2 linked regions of the Megalodesulfovibrio gigas DSM 1382 = ATCC 19364 genome follow. Each later gene encodes a partner of the first gene's protein in a complex. Links are inferred from orthologs where the notes say so. Each region holds a gene or a part of one and is shown on either strand. Other genes may lie near its edges.

What was found. The genes of interacting proteins can lie anywhere in the genome.
Region 2: the proteins of uvrB (region 1) and DGI_RS02530 are in contact, whole or in part, in a crystal structure (PDB 7EGT), measured with the Thermus thermophilus proteins. The link is inferred for Megalodesulfovibrio gigas DSM 1382 = ATCC 19364 from one-to-one orthologs. Residues at the interface, in WP_096411307.1 of Thermus thermophilus: Glu23, Leu25, Arg26, Asp27, Gly28, Glu29, Arg30, Phe31, Arg55, Glu326, Asp327, Phe328, Glu379, Ser382, Gln383, His398, Gly400, Arg401; in WP_096412145.1 of Thermus thermophilus: His654, Arg656, Phe657, Gln666, Asp668, Glu669, Lys680, Arg681, Leu682, Ser683, Lys685, Tyr686, Ala687.

Annotation. Positions count from the first base shown.
Region 1 is NC_022444.1:2,945,317-2,950,580, forward strand. The notes cover bases 896-3,883. They hold uvrB (excinuclease ABC subunit UvrB), read right to left. Parts: upstream 3,447-3,883; coding sequence 1,344-3,446; downstream 896-1,343. Other genes in these bases: DGI_RS12895 (potassium channel family protein), read right to left, coding at 896-1,347; DGI_RS12905 (hypothetical protein), read left to right, coding at 3,553-3,883. In the rest of the region: more of DGI_RS12895, read right to left, coding at 307-895; more of DGI_RS12905, read left to right, coding at 3,884-4,041; DGI_RS12910 (acyltransferase), read left to right, coding at 4,067-5,200. UniProt on the Escherichia coli protein: The UvrABC repair system catalyzes the recognition and processing of DNA lesions. A damage recognition complex composed of 2 UvrA and 2 UvrB subunits scans DNA for abnormalities.
Region 2 is NC_022444.1:575,476-579,586, reverse strand. Bases 1,147-4,111 are described here. They hold DGI_RS02530 (ATP-dependent helicase), read right to left. Parts: upstream 3,749-4,111; coding sequence 1,544-3,748; downstream 1,147-1,543. Other genes in these bases: DGI_RS18645 (hypothetical protein), read right to left, coding at 1,147-1,343. In the rest of the region: DGI_RS02540 (two-component system sensor histidine kinase NtrB), read right to left, coding at 1-850; more of DGI_RS18645, read right to left, coding at 873-1,146. UniProt on the Escherichia coli protein: A helicase with DNA-dependent ATPase activity. Unwinds DNA duplexes with 3'-5' polarity. Translocates on single-stranded DNA with 3'-5' polarity. Initiates unwinding more efficiently from a nicked substrate than double-stranded DNA.

The sequences.
Region 1 (5,264 bases):
ATCCAGGACCATGCCGGCGGCGGCAAACCAGAGGTCGTTGTTCAGAAACCACACGTGCGTGCGGCCCTGGGCCTGCATGGCGTCCAGGGTCCAGGCCAGGGCCCCGGCCCAGTAGCGGTTCTCGGGCAGGCGGGTCCAGGCGTTGGGCCAGGGCTGGGGGGAGGCGTTGTCCAGGACGAACAGCCGGTCCCGCCAGCGCTCGCCCTGCCCGCTCAACTGGCGGTGCAGCCGGGCGGTGACGGCCGGATCCCCATAATGCAGGATGACCACCGCCGGGTCGGCCTGTTTGAAAAAGCCGTCCGCCATCTATAAAATTTCCTGGATTTGCAAGAAGTTCTCCGGCTTGCCGATGCACAGCAATCGGTCTCCAACATTGATGACGGCATCTGGCGCGGGGTTGAAGCGCATTTCCTCGTCGGCGTGCTTGATGCCGATGATGATGAGGTTGAAGCGCGGGCGGATCTGGCTTTCGATGAGGTTCTTGCCAATGAGGGATGAGTGCGGGCCGATGCGCAGCTCTTCCATCTGCAGATCCAGGCCGCCCTGCACGGCCATGTCGATGAAGTTGACCACCGAGGGCTTGAGCACGCTCTGGGCCATGCGCAGGCCGCCGATGGTGTGCGGCAGGACCACGCGGTCCGCCCCGGCGCGCTCCAGGCGGGAGATGTGGGACTCCTGATCCGCCCGGGAGACGATGACGATATCCGGGTTGAGCTGGCGGGCCGTGAGCACCACATACACGTTGGCCGCTTCCTGGGTCAGCGCGGTGATGAGGCTGCGCGCCCGGGTCAGGCCCGCGGCGAGGAGCAGCTCGTCCGAGGTGGCATCCCCGGCTAGGTGCAGCACGTTGTCCAGCTCCAGACGCCTGATGATGTCCGGATCCTGCTCGATGACCACCAGCGGGTGGCCTTCGCGCATGATCTCCCGGGCCACGATGGAGCCGATGCGGCCGTAGCCGCAGATGATGAAATGATTTTCCAGCCTGTCGATGGCCTTTTGCACGCGACGTCTCCCCAAAAGCTGATTGATGCGGCCCTCCACCAGCAACTGCGCGGCGGAGCCGGCCAGAAACGCAAAGCTGCCCACCCCGCCGAAAATCAGGAACGAGGTGAAGATGCGCGCCTCCTGCGAAAGCGGCCGCACCTCCTGGAACCCCACCGAGGACAGGGTGATGACCGTCATGTAAAAGCTGTCCCAGAAGTCCCACTCCTCAAAGGACATGTAGAACGATACGGATGTGGCGAAGATGATGGCCAGGGCCGCAGAGCCGGCGACAATGGGCCAGAACTCGCCCAGACGGGCGTGCAGCCTGCTGTAGCGCAGGTCCGGAGGAGTGATGGATTTCATGGAACGTCCGAGAACTCGGCGACGGTCAGAAGTTCACGCAGCCGCTTGATGCGGTCGCGCAGTTGGGCGGCGCGTTCGAATTCCAGCTCCTTGGCGGCCTCGCGCATCTGGCGTTCCAGGATCTTGATTTCCTTGGCGGCGCGTTTGGGGTCTGCGCCGTAGAGGGCGGCTTCTTCCGCCGCCAGGGGGGCCGGGGCTGCCTGGGCCGCTTCCGGCTGGCCGGGCTGGCCGGGCTGGCCCTTGCCGCGGCCGCGGCGGGACTTGCCGCCGTCCTGCTCACGCTGACGGGCCTGGGCGTGGATGGCGTCCAGGACATTTTCCGCCTCCTTGCGCACGGACTGCGGCACAATGCCATGGGCCTGATTGTGGGCAACCTGCCGGGCGCGGCGGCGTTCGGTCTCGTCCATGGCCACCTGCATGGAGGGGGTGATCCTGTCGGCATATAGCACCACCAGCCCGGCCACATTGCGCGCGGCGCGGCCAAAGGTCTGGATGAGGGACCGTGCGGAACGCAAAAAGCCTTCCTTGTCCGCATCCAGAATGGCCACCAGGGAGACTTCCGGCAGATCCAGCCCTTCGCGCAGCAGGTTGATGCCCACCAGCACATCGAATTCGCCCTTGCGCAGGGCCTGGAGGATGGCCACGCGCTCCAGGGTATCCACATCAGAGTGCAGGTAGCGGGCGGCCACACCCATCTTGGTGAAATATGCCGTCAAATCCTCGGCCATGCGCTTGGTCAGGGTGGTCACCAGCACGCGTTCGTCCCGGGCAATGCGCTCCTTGCAGCGGCCCAGCAGGTCATCCACCTGTCCCTTGACCGGCCGGACAAGCAGTTCCGGGTCCACCAAGCCTGTGGGACGGATGATCTGCTCCGCCACCACGCCCTGGCTCTGGCGCAGCTCGTAGTCTCCGGGCGTGGCCGAGACGTAGATGGTCTGCCCGATGCGCGCCTGGAACTCCTCAAAACTCAAGGGCCGGTTGTCCAGGGCCGAGGGCAGGCGGAAGCCGAAGTCCACCAGGGTGGACTTGCGGGAGCGGTCCCCGTTGAACATGCCGGCCACCTGGGACACGGCGATGTGGGATTCGTCGATGAACAGAATGAAGTCTTCGGGGAAATAATCCAGCAGCGTGGACGGCGGCGTGCCCGGGGCGCGGGCGTCCAGGTGGCGGGAATAGTTCTCGATGCCGTTGCAGTAGCCCATTTCCTCGATCATTTCCAGATCGAGCATGGTACGCTGCTCCAGGCGCTGGGCTTCCACCAGCTTGTTCTGGCGCTGGAACTCGGCCAGCCGTTCCTGCAGCTCCACGCGAATATCCCCCACGGCGCGGGCGAGGTTGTCGCGGTCCGACACGTAATGGCTGGCAGGATAGACCACGGTTTTGCGCAGCCGGCCCAGGATCTCGCCGGTCAGGGGATCCACCTCGCTCAGGGTCTCCAGCTCATCGCCAAAAAATTCCAGGCGCAGGGCGCGTTCGTGGTGGTAGGCAGGGATGATTTCCAGCACATCCCCACGCACGCGGAAGGTACCGCGATGAAAGTCGATGTCGTTGCGCTCGTACTGCACTTCCACCAGGCGGGCCATGAGGTCATCCATGCGCAGGCGCTGGCCTTCCTCCAGGGGAATGAGCATGCGGGCGTAGTATTCCGGAGAGCCCAGGCCGTAAATGCAGGAGACCGACGCCACGATGAGCACATCGCGCCGGGTGAGCAAGGCATGGGTGGCGGCGTGGCGGAGCTTGTCGATCTCGTCATTGATGGACGAGTCCTTCTCGATGTACGTATCGGACTGCGGGATGTAGGCTTCCGGCTGGTAGTAATCGTAATAACTGACGAAATACTCCACCGCATTGTCTGGGAACAGGGAGCGGAACTCGTTGTACAGCTGGGCGGCCAGGGTCTTGTTGGGGGCCAGCACCAGGGCCGGCCGGTTCACGCGGGCCACGGTCTGGGCCATGGTGAAGGTCTTGCCCGAGCCGGTGACGCCCAGAAGCACCTGATCCTTGACACCAGCCTGCAGGTTGGCCACCAGCTGGGCGATGGCCTCGGGCTGGTCTCCCTGGGGCGAAAAGACGCTGGATATGACGAAGGGCTGCTCCATGCCGGGCCTATATCACGAGGCATCCCCGTCCGCTACTCTTCCCAGGCGGCGGCAAATCACGTACAGCACCTGAAACCAAACGCCCAGACCAAAGGAAGCATCCATCATGGAAATCAACATCTACGATCCGCCCATCCCGCCGCGCATTCCGCGCTGCTACGTCATGACCGCCGTCATCAAAAGCTTCAAGGGCCGCCGCGATGTGGACGTGCATCTCTTCAAGCCCGAACTCGACGAGGCCGAGCGCGACAGCTACGAATGGGATGACGTGGTGGGCGACCCCATGCATCCCGACGTCTATTCCGATCCCGAACGCACCAAGCTGGTGGTGATGGAAGCCTTTACCCGGGACGAGGTGGACGCCATCATCCAATACTTTAAGGATCGCTACGCCGACCGCATGGCCAGCGTGAACGCCAGCCCCATGAACTTCCCCGTGCCCCAGGGCATGCCGCCCCTTTCCGCCATGCCGGAAGGCAAATCCATCGGCTTCATCCGCTTCAACCAGGTGCCGCAGTATCCCCTGTCCTTTGCCATGCATGGCATGTACGACCTGGAAGAACATCAGCCCCTGGCGCCGGAATCCCTGGCCTAGTACGGGACGCCACGAGTACGACGCAATGACGAGTAGTGCCGTCCTGTCTTCTCCTCCTGCCCAGGCTGCCGCTGCCCCGGGCCGTCAGCTCGGGCTGGACGTGCTGCGGTGCCTGAGCATTTACTTTGCCGTCATCGCCCATGCGGCTGCCGTGCTGCTGAACTATCCGGACATGCCCGTGCGCTGGTTCACGGCCACCACCATCACGGCCATCGCGTTTTTGAACATCCCGTCCCTGCTGATGATCACCGGGGCGCTGATGCTTTCGCCCCGGGCGGCAGCCAAGGAGCCAAACCCCGGCGAATTCTATCGCAAACGGCTGCCTAAGCTGGTGATTCCCCTGGTTGCGTGGTCCTTTATCTATTATGTGCGCAACCACTTCACCATGGATACCACCATCTTCCTGCCCACGTTCTTCAAGCGCATGGCCACCATCACCATGGAAGGACACATGTGGTACATGTACATGCTGCTTGGCGTGTACATCACGCTGCCGTTCCTGCGCGCCCTGGACATTCCCCGGCAGCGCAGCCTGGGCTGGTGGCTGGTGGGGGTGGTCTTTGGCCTGCATGTGCTCAACTTCGCCTGTCTGGCGGCGTGGGGCATGCCGCTGTACCACAAGTTCTCGGACGAGTTCATCTCCGTGTATGTGGGGTATGTGGTGCTGGGCTGGCTGCTGTATTCCGGCCCCGTGCCCTCGCGCCGCTGGACGCCGCTGCTGGCGCTCATCCTGGCGGCCGGGGTGGCCGGCACGGTGTGGCTGCAGTACCTCCACTCCTTCGTGGCCCTGCGCGAGGATAACGTGTACTTCCAGCACTTCTCGCCGTTCCACATCGCGTCGGGGGTGGCCTGCTTCCTGCTGTTCCGGCAGGCTCCATGGCGGTTCTCGCCTGTCGGGACCAGGTGGCTGCTGTCCCTTTCCGCCTGTTCCTACGGCATTTACCTGGTGCACATTCTGGTGCTGCAGTTCTTCACGGGCGTCATCGGGCACGTGTTCGACGGCAGCATCCTGCCCTCCCTGGCCGTGCCGGATCTGGCGGCCATGGGCATTCCGGAATGGCTCGGGGTGGTGCTGCTCTCCGTCTTCATCTATCTGGTCTGCTGGGTGATCACGGCCGGGATCCGCAAGATTCCGTACCTGCGGGAGATCATGCCGTAGGGCAAGTCATCTTTGATGCACGCGCGCTGCGAGAGGGAACCCTTTTCCAACAGGGTTCCCTCTC
Region 2 (4,111 bases), 2.4 Mb from region 1 along the record:
CTTCGGCGGCGTTGTGCAGCAGTTCCAGGACCGCCTGGGTCAGCAGGGCGGAATCCCCCGCGGCAGGGCAGGCGTGTTCGGGCAGCTCGACCATCCATTCCACCGGCGCCGGGCACTCCCCGCGCGCCAGCTCCAGCGCTGCCCGGCAGCACTGGCCCAGCTCCACGGGCTGCATGTCCCGGACCTGCAGGGCGGTGAAGTCGCTGACGGCCTGGACGATGGCATGCAGCCGCACGCCGCCGTCCAGAATGGCCTGCAACTGCTCGTGCTGGCTGGATTCCGGCGCTGCCTTGCGCAGGAGCAGGCGGGAGAACCCGGCGATGGTCATCACCGGGTTGCGGATCTGATGCGCCACGGCCATGGAAAAGTGCTCCAGACTGCGGGCGCGCTCCTGTTCCAGGGCGTGGTGCTCCTTCAGCATGCGGCGTTCGCGGGCGTGCATCTCGAAAATATGGGTCACGTCGGTCAGGGCCAGGAGGATGCCGAAGAGCTTGCCGTATTCCACAATATGCGAGGTGGTGGCGGAAAGATGACGGATCTGGCCGTCCGGGCGGGTCCAGTCGGCATGGGCGGGGGGCTGCTGCGCCGGCTCATCCGCTCCATGCATGGCCATGTCCCGTGCGGCGTCGCGCGAGGCATGCAGGGCCGCAGCCAGGGGCGCGCTGCCAGACTGGGCGGCAAACAGCGCATCCCAATGGGCCCCGAGGATGTGGCGCTCCTCCAGCCCGAGCAGGCGCTGGGCCGTGGCGTTGGCCACGTAGGCCACGCCGTCGATGTTGAAGATGATCACTCCGTCGGGAAAGCCGTTGATGAGGTTCTGAAAATAGGACGACTGAATGAGGGGCAACACGGCGAAACTCCTTGGGCGCGGCTCAACGCGAGGGCAGGGCGACGGGAGGCGACGCCGCAGGTGCAATGGGGGCCGCCGGGGGAGTGGTGGTGGTGGTCGTGCGCTCCGGCGCTCCTTCCGGTCCCTCCTGCCTGGGCACGGCCCGGATGCGTCGCACGTGCTGCAGGGGGATGAACTCCAGCGCATCGTTCACCCGGCACACCAGGGTGTCCTGGTCCCGGTCAATATGATAGCTGGTGCATGTGAACGTCAGGTGACCGCCGTCCAGAAACTGCACGGTCACGTCGTGCCAGGCGCTGGCCTGGGCCAAACCGGCCGTGGCCGCGCGCAGCTCTTCCTGGATGGTGCGCTCCCAGGCGGCGAGCACGGTTTCGCGGTTGACCGGGGTGTCGTGGGCCCGGCACAGGCCGAGCTTGTAGCGATCCGCCGCCGGGGGCGGGCCGCAGATCCAGCCGGCAACGACGGGGGTGCGGCAGATGTAGCAGGGGACCATGCGCATTCCTCCTGCCGGCATGGTACACCGGCCGGGCAGCGGCGTCATCCGCCAACCACGGGCCGCCCGCGCCGGGCCGGAGCATGCTGATTTTGAGAAAATGTTTTTTGCGAGAGGGGAAACCTTNAAAGGGGGTTCGGGGGAAGAACCTTTCTTTAGAAAGGTTTTCCCCCGAGGGTCCCTCTCAAGGGAAATTTTTCCTATTCCTCCCGCTCCAGGTATTCCGCCAGGATCACCTTGAGGCCGAAGCTGGGGAAGTTCACGCGGTATTTGTCCGGGGGCAGATGCTGCACCAGTTTGCCGCGGCCGAAGACCTTGTGCCGGCACCAGCCCAGATCCCCCGGTGCGGGCTGGGCCGCCTGGGAGACCGGCGGCGGCGCCTTGGGCACGGCCGCAGACGGTTGCCAGGGTGGCGAGGCCTGGGCCTTGGCCGGGGCCGCTGGCGTCGATCCCGGTTCCCGGGCCATGCCGCCCCATTTGGAGAGCATGCCGTTGTAGCCCTCGCGCCATTCCTCGAACACGTGCACGCCCATTTCCCGCAGGAACGGGCTGGCGGTGGCCGGTTCGGAGATGTTCTGCCCGCGCTTGTAAATGGACGTGGGCACATACAGGGACAACTCGTCCCGGGCCCGGGTGCAGGCCACGTACAGCAGCCGGCGTTCCTCCTCGAAGTCCTCGGCCTTGAGCAGGGCTTGGCGGGAGGGGAAGCGGTCTTCCACCAGATCGATGATGTGCACCGCCCGCCATTCCAGGCCCTTGGCCGAATGGATGGTGGAGAGGCAGACCGCGGGCCCGCCTTCGGCCTCGGGCTGCTCGGGGTTCTCCAGGTGCAGATCGGCCAGGAACTGTCCGGCGTCCTCGTAGCCCGCGGCAATCTGCACCAGCTCTTCCAGGCCGGTGCGGCGGCGGGGATGGTCGTCAGGGTGCAGGCGTTCCAGAATCGGCTGGTAGAATTCGAGAATCTGTTCCAGCAGCGGCACCGGCCTGGGCGGGGCGGCGCGCAGGCGGTCCAGCAGGGCCAGCATGTCCGCGGCCTGGGGGTGCTTTTTGGTGAGTTTGGCCACGGTCTTGGCGTCCCCGGCCATCAGGGCGTTGAACAGGCTGGCGGCCGTCTTGGGGCCGATGCCCTCCACCTGCGCCAGGATGCGATGCATGGAAGGCATGTCTGCGGGATTCACGGCCACGCGCAGGTAGGCCATGGCGTCCTTGATGTGCGCGGCTTCGGTGTACTTGAGGCCGCCGTACTTCCGAAAGCGCACGCCGGCGCGGTTGAGCGCCACTTCCAGGTGATAGGAGTGGTAGCCGGCGCGGAAGAGCACGGCCACCTGCTCCGGCCCGTAGGCAGCGCATTGGCGGATGATCTCCTCGCAGACGATCTGGGCCTGGGTGCGGTCCGAAAGCGGGCGCACCAGCCGCGGCACGGGACCGTCGGTGCGGTCGCTGAACAACTGCTTGCGGAACTGGGCCTGGGCCTGGGACAGGATGGCGTTGGTCAGATCCAGGATGGGCTGGGTGGAACGGTAGTTCTGCTCCAGCTTGATGAGCCGCGTGCCGTGGTGGCGATCTGGAAAGGTGAGGATGTTCGAGATGTTTGCTCCGCGGAAGGCATAGATGGACTGGGCGTCGTCCCCCACGGCCATCACGTTGCCGCCCATGGATCCTGGCTCTCCCGTGCCGACCAGGAGCGTCACCAGCCGATCCTGCACCAGGTTCGTGTCCTGATACTCATCCACCATCACATGGCTGAAGCGCTCCCGGCAGCGGGCCAGGGTCTCGGGATCGTGGCGAAAGAGGGATTCCAGGCCAAAGAGCAGGTCGTCATAATCCAGGAGCCCCTTTTCACGGCGGAAAACGGCATAGGCGTCGCACAACTGCTGCATGGCCCCTGCATAGGGGATGAGGTGGAAGCTCTCCTGCTTGACCACTTCGTCCAGGGGCAGTTCCTTGTTCCGGGCCTTGGAATAGTGGTCCAGGATGGTGCCGGTTTTGGGGAAGGAGCGGTCGCCCTTGCCCAGGCCGGCGGTGGATTTGATCTCCCGCATCACGGTTTCGGCGTCGCTGCGGTCCATGAGGGTGCAGCGGTCCGGAAAGCCTGGCGGCGGCGTGCGGCGCAGCACACTGTAGGCAAAGGCGTGAAAGGTGCCGCCCTGCACACCGTGCAGTGCCGCGGGGCCATGACCCATGAGCTGGCCGGCGCGGTGGAGCATCTCCTGGGCGGCCTTGCGGGTGAAGGTGAGCAGCAGGATGCGCTGCGGCGGGACGCCTTGCTGGGTCATGTACGCCAGACGATAGACGATGGTGCGCGTTTTGCCGCTGCCTGCGCCGGCCAGCACCAGCACCGGGCCGTCCACGGTGCGCACGGCCTCCCACTGGGCGGGATTGAGATGGGATTGGTAATCGATCAAGGGGAATACAGCCTTTCTTGTGGGGATGGCCGGGGGCAGCCGGGCGCAAGGCCCGCCCCGGGTCTTCTGGATGCCAGCTGCGGAGCATGGGGTCAAGAATTCTGCTGATAAAACTGTGGTATATAGTCCCGCAAGTATTTTTCTTGATCTTTGGTGGATATTGCGGCACAACTGGAATAAGCCCTGCCCCCCGTTACATGGCGCATCCTGTAGACGCATGGCTGGACCACGTGTGCACGTGCGCTGCAGGGTAGCGGAATTGTTCAACAGGGTAGACTCCATGCCGTACAGCGGCCGCACCGTGTGCGAGGAGGGCAAGATGGCGGGAACAGGGAGTCAGGCAGCGTCGTGGAATGGGCGCGC